2 regions of the Priestia sp. HNGD-A6 genome follow, and region 1 is predicted to be linked to the other one. Evidence: riboswitches for the same ligand, from Rfam matches in the RefSeq annotation. Region 1 holds a riboswitch; the other holds the start of a gene.
The links. A riboswitch is a leader RNA that binds a small molecule or an ion and turns the genes downstream of it on or off. The one in region 1 is predicted to bind FMN.
Positions count from the first base shown of each region.

Region 2: linked by a shared signal. The riboswitch ahead of SCI76_RS18720 (ECF transporter S component) and the one ahead of ribE (riboflavin synthase) in region 1 are both predicted to bind FMN.

Region 1 is NZ_CP138621.1:1,494,919-1,498,111, reverse strand. It holds gene SCI76_RS07635 (amino acid/polyamine transporter II) at 300-1,334, shown strand; FMN riboswitch at 1,442-1,592, shown strand; gene ribE (riboflavin synthase) at 1,871-2,530, shown strand; gene SCI76_RS07625 (bifunctional 3,4-dihydroxy-2-butanone-4-phosphate synthase/GTP cyclohydrolase II) at 2,547-3,193, shown strand, end outside.
Region 2 is NZ_CP138621.1:3,658,302-3,661,494, reverse strand. It holds gene SCI76_RS18730 (helix-turn-helix domain-containing protein) at 1-564, opposite strand, end outside; gene SCI76_RS18725 (ferredoxin) at 822-1,070, shown strand; gene SCI76_RS18720 (ECF transporter S component) at 1,152-1,727, opposite strand; FMN riboswitch at 1,882-2,025, opposite strand; gene serA (phosphoglycerate dehydrogenase) at 2,324-3,193, shown strand, end outside.

The DNA of each region.
Region 1 (3,193 bases):
ATAGAAAGAATACTTATTTAATAATTTATCTGATTTTTAGAAATTATACAACAGTAAATTGTGAATTTCCAGCAAATATTGAGGAAAATTTAAAAGTTAAAGGGAAAATATCCGTATATTTTGTTTGAAAACTGCCGTTATGTTAAGGGATAAAGGGTTTTCATGAAAAAAACAAGAAGGAAATAAAAAAACGAAAAAGGAACAGCACCGGGTGAGGCGAGGATTTACATATAAAAGGCTCGTCTTTTTTTAACCGTTTCTACATATAGTGAACTATGAAGGGTAGAAGGGTGATGGGCATGAAAAGGTGGAAACTCACGCTGCAGGTTGCTGCTACGTATGTAGGCACCGTTGTAGGAGCCGGTTTTGCAACAGGCAAGGAAATTGTTCAATTTTTTACACAGTACGGCGAACTTGGAATGGTTGGAATTTTGGTCAGCGGCTTGTTTTTTATTTGGCTAGGTTCGAAAATGATGCTGCTTTCGCACGCAATTGGGGCTTCTTCTTATCAACAGCTTAATACATATTTATTTGGTGATGTACTTGGAAAAGCGGTAAACGGTGTAATGATCGTCATTTTATTTGGAGTAACTTCAGTCATGCTAGCGAGTACGGGGGCAATAGGAAAAGAACAGTTCGGGCTGTGGCCTCCTGTTGGGATGATTTGTACAATTGTTTTAACTTATATATTTATCGCAAGAGGAATTAACGGTATTTTAATGGTTAATTCTCTTGTTGTGCCGATGATGCTTTCATTTGCTTTTATCATCTTTGTGCCAAATGTCAGCTATTTCTCACTGATTCAAACGAAGCCAGACTTAACGCTCGTCACACAGTGGAAGTGGGCGGTTAGTCCCTTTTTATATATTTCCCTAAATCTAGCTTTGGCTCAGGCCGTTTTAGTTCCATTAGGAAGCTCCGTGAAAGATAAGAGCGTGATCAAAAAAGGGGCCGTAATAGGAGGATGTGTACTTACGTTTATGCTTGTTTCTACTCATCTTGCCCTTTCCAATTTGCCTTATTCATTTCAACTTGATATTCCTATGAGTGCCGTTGTTAAAAATATCTCAGTGTGGGTGAATGTTTTATTTACGGTAGTTGTGTTAGGCGAGATTTTTACTACATTGATTGGAAATGTATTTGGAATCGCTAAACAGCTTCAATCATTTCTTCCCCTGAATGACAAACAAGCTTTTGCGTTTATTATCTTGGCATGCTTTATTATCGGGCAATTTGGATATGCTCAGCTTCTTGAGTTTTTGTATCCGATATTTGGCTATATTGGACTAGCTTTTGTATGGATGCTATGTATTAAAAAAGAAAAAATAAGCTAAAAGATAGATTTTAAAGAACAGATGTGAGAAAACGAAGTTAAATGATGTGACAAGTCGATTTTACTTTGCTATAATGTAAAACAAATAAGACTCTAGCAGTCGAATATATTATCCTTCGGGGTCGGGTGTAAGTCCCAACCGGCGGTGATAAAGCATATGCTTTTAAGCCCGTGACCCGTTTTCATACGATGTATGTTAGCGGTGGATCTAGTTAAAATCTAGAGCCGACAGTAAAAGTCTGGATGGGAGAAGGATCAGGAAGCACAGTTGTTTTTTTGTGTTGTATTAATAAGGGACAGGTTTGCCTTTTTTAAAGCTACCCTTGTTTTTGTACACAAAATATAACTGTTTATTTCGTATACAATTAGCGGAATTTTGCATAGATAAAACTGATTCAGCTCAGCCGACCCCTTGGACATTTGTTCAAGGGGCTTTTTTATTTTCAGTGGTTGGGGGAAAGATAAATATGAAAAAAAAGCAGCTGCTATTTCAAAACGGCATAAGAGGTTGGAATAGCGCCAAAGCAGGTGAAGAAAATGTTCACAGGTATTATTGAAGAAATTGGAAAAATAAAACGTATTCAAAAGGCTACAGAAGCAATTGTTCTTACGATTGATGCGAAGACCGTGTTAGGAGATGTGAACTTAGGGGACAGTATTTCAGTTAACGGAGTTTGTTTAACCGTAACGGCATACTCTCAAAATGAATTTACGGTCGACGTCATGCCGGAGACGATTAAAGCAAGTACCCTGCAGCTTCTAACCGTTGGATCACGTGTTAACTTAGAACGGGCGATGGCTGCAAATGGCCGGTTTGGAGGGCATTTCGTCAGCGGACACGTTGATGGAATTGGAACCATTGTAAGCAAAGCACGTAAAGGAAATGCCTTTTATTATGAAATTCAAGTCGACCCTGAACTTCGTGAATTTATGATGTTAAAAGGATCTGTTTCTGTAGACGGAACAAGTCTTACTATTTTTGATGTCAGCAACCAATCATTTACTATTTCTCTTATTCCTCATACGGTGCTTCACACAGTCGTAGGAGACAAACAGCGAGGAGACAAGGTGAATATTGAATGCGACATGTTAGCTAAATATATGCATCAAATGATGACGAACAAGTCAACTCCTGGCGCCTCGAATCGTTCAGGTAATATGAAGGATTTGTTGCAGCAGCATGGTTTTACAAATTAACAGTGAGGTGAAAGCGATGTTTCATAAAGTAGAAGAAGCCATTGAAGAGTTAAAAAAGGGAAAAGTGGTTATTGTATGCGACGATGAAGATCGAGAAAATGAAGGAGATTTTATTGCATTAGCCGAAAAAACGACGCCTGAGGTTATTAACTTTATGGCTACTCATGGAAGAGGATTAATTTGTACACCTGTTAATGAAGAAATTGCGCATAAATTGAATCTTCACCCGATGGTAGTGAACAATACGGATGTACATGGAACAGCATTTACAGTAAGTATTGATCATATTTCAAGTACAACAGGTATCAGTGCGTACGAACGTTCTGCTACCGTTATGGCTCTTGTAAGTGAAGCAACGGTAGCAAGTGATTTCCAACGACCAGGACACATTTTTCCGTTGATTGCAAAAGACGGGGGCGTTCTGCAGCGTGCGGGTCATACAGAGGCCGCTGTTGATTTAGCCGTGTTAGCAGGAGGAAAGCCTGCGGGTGTTATTTGTGAAATCATGAATGAAGATGGAACAATGGCACGCGTACCGGATTTAACAAAGATTGCAGAGCAATTTGATTTAAAAATGATTACAATAAAAGATTTGATTGCCTACCGCCGTAAACATGACCAGCTGATTAGCCGTGAAGTAGAAGTAAGCTTACCTACGGCATT
Region 2 (3,193 bases), 2.2 Mb from region 1:
AACAAAAAGAGACGCATCCCGTTCCGTACAATCTTTCAAGCACGTTCGGAGCTCTTTGAATAGCTCGGCGGCTAACTCTTGACGCGTTTGCTTTTGAGACATAATATACGTTTTGACCCATTGAATGACCTCAGGATTTTTGGAGATGGGTAAAAACCCTTTTTGAAAATACTGTAGGTTGGATAAGGTCTGAATGAACAAAGTGATTCTTGCTAAAAATAACTGAGTACTGCTTGCGAATTTCCATCCGTCTAAAGCTGGATGAAAGGGCCGAGCCGTCAGTTCATCTTCAAGGCGTGTTCGTCCCTTATCTGTCATCACATACTTTTGATTTTCAGTTTCTTCGATATACTGCTGTTCTTTTAAATATGCAACGCAGGTTTCAAAAGACCGTTTATCTAAGTAAAGAAATGACTGAAAAAGAAAAGAGATTCCAAAAATTTTTCCGTCTTGAATTGTTTGCGCTGACTTTTTACCTGTTAATAAATGATAAATACCATAGGCGGTTCGCTCACCTTTTAACTGTTTTATACAAAATAAAATGCTAACTTGAATATAATTCAAAGGTGTCAACTTCCTTTCTCATTCATTGTACCAAAAGTGACCAATAGCATGTGAGATAAAGGCTTTTTAGCTCTTTCCTTTATGTATCAAAACGTTTGGATAAGTGAAGAAACCTTGATTTGATAAGCATTCTCAGTGACTTTTCTATTGAAAAGTTTTATAAATCATTTTACAATGAATAAGGAGAAATTTCACTCTTGATTCGCGAAGAGATTATATAATAAGAAATTTTCGAACACTTTACAGGAGGTCTTGTTATGCCAAAATATACAATTGTTGATAAAGATACTTGCATCGCATGCGGCGCTTGCGGAGCAGCAGCACCAGACATTTATGATTATGATGATGAAGGTATTGCATTCGTAACATTAGATGATAACCAAGGTGTAGTAGAAATTCCAGAAGATCTAGAAGATGATATGATGGATGCAATGGAAGGCTGCCCTACGGATTCAATTCGCGTAGCGGATGAAAAATTCGAAGGCGATGCTAATAAATTCGAATAAGTATTGAACAAACCTGTAGTATAGTACATGCTGCAGGTTTTTTTATATATAAAAATCGCTCTCCCCGGGAGAGCGATTGAATTAAACAGCAACGCGGCGCGTGATCCATTGCTTCATTTTTGAAAACAATAAGACAAAAATAACCCCTGTTGCTGCTCCTTTTATTAAGTTAAACGGCAAAATACCTGCAACGATATATTGACGCGCTTGTTCACTAGACATTTCTGGCGATTGTAAGAAGATTGTATACGCCGGTAAAAAGACATAATAATTTAAGACAGCCATGAGTACCGTCATTACAACCGTACCCGTAACCAAACCTATCGTTACGCCTTTGGGTGTTTTAAATCGACGGAACATATATGATACAGGAAGAATGAACAGTAAACCAGCTACAAAGTTCGCCACTTGACCAACCGGAACCCCTGTAGCACTTCCTTGAATTAAATAATTCAATAAATTTTTTATTCCTTCTACTATAACAGCAGCCATAGGTCCAAATACAAGTGCTGCTACGAGTGCAGGAATTTCGCTAAAATCAATTGTTAAAAACGGGGGTAATCCAGGAATCGGAAAATTAATCATCATTAAAATGTAAGCAATACTGCTTAACATTCCTAGTATAACCAGCTTTTGAGTTTTCTTACTTTGTTGCATCTTGCCTCTCTCCTTCTTTGTGATCCACTCTTCAAAGAAGAAAGGTTCAACTTCATATCCCCACGCAAAAACCTCCCAACAAATGATTCGTTGAGAGGAGACATGGCAGGCATATTTAATAAACGTTCATCACATTAGGTTTTGAACGCTGAACCTCCACCTTCTCCCATCCAGACTGTACTGTCGGCTTTGGAATTTCACCAAATCTGCTCGTATGTATTACATATAAGCTCGCGGGCTCAAAACAATTTGTTTTTTTACCGCCGGTCGGGAATTTCACCCTGCCCCGAAGATAGACCAATATTTAATTATGAATTTATTATATGTTATCTCGAATTAAAAGTAAATAAAGAAGTTTTTTAATTCCTATTAAATTGATGTCTTTTATAAACTTCATTACTGTTTTATATGTAAAATAAGGAAATAAGTGCATAACCAACAGCATTATGACATATTTATAGTTTCAATTTTACGTTTACAATTGTGTATTTGATAACTAATTGTAAAGTTTAAAAAATATAATTGACAGAATTTTTTTAACATGGTAAATTATCAAATATTTGGTGATAGTAAAATCCAAGGGAGATGTTCACGTCATGTATAACGTATTAGTAGCTGATTCAATTAGCAATGAAGGTCTTGCTCCACTACTTGAAGCTCCTCATGTGAATCTTACGCGAAAAAAAGTTGAAGAAGTTGAGAATGATTTGCATACGTACGATGCGCTTTTAGTACGGAGTGCTACGACGGTTACAGAGGATTTGCTGGCAAAAATGCCGAATTTAAAAATTGTTGCTCGCGCTGGAGTAGGTGTCGATAATATTGATATTGAAGCCTCAACCAAACGAGGGGTTGTCGTTATTAACGCGCCGAACGGAAATACCATTTCAACGGCGGAACATACATTTGCTATGATGGCTAGCTTGTTTCGGCATATCACCCAAGGAAATGCTTCAGTCAAAGCGCGCGAATGGAACCGCTCAGCATTTGTTGGAACAGAGCTTAATCGCAAACACCTGGGCATTATCGGATTTGGACGAATTGGCTCAGAGCTTGCTAAACGGGCAAAAGCCTTCAACATGAGCGTTCACGTTTACGATCCTTTTTTAACCTCTTCCCGAGCTGAAAAGCTAGGCGTAGAACTATTATCCCTGGATGAATTACTAGCAGCAGCGGATGTAATTACCGTACACACTCCGCTTACGAAAGAAACCAAGGGATTGCTCAATCATGAAACATTAGCAAAAACAAAGAAGGGTGTATTTTTATTAAACTGCGCACGCGGCGGGATCATTGATGAAAAAGCCTTAGTTCATTATTTAGAAATTGGCCATGTTCAAGGTGCAGCTATTGACGTATTTGAAGTTGAACCGCCGATTGATAACCCTTTGTTACATTTTGATCAAGTTATTACAACTCCCCATTTAGGAGCTTCTACAAAAGAAGCCCAGCTTAACGTTGCTGAA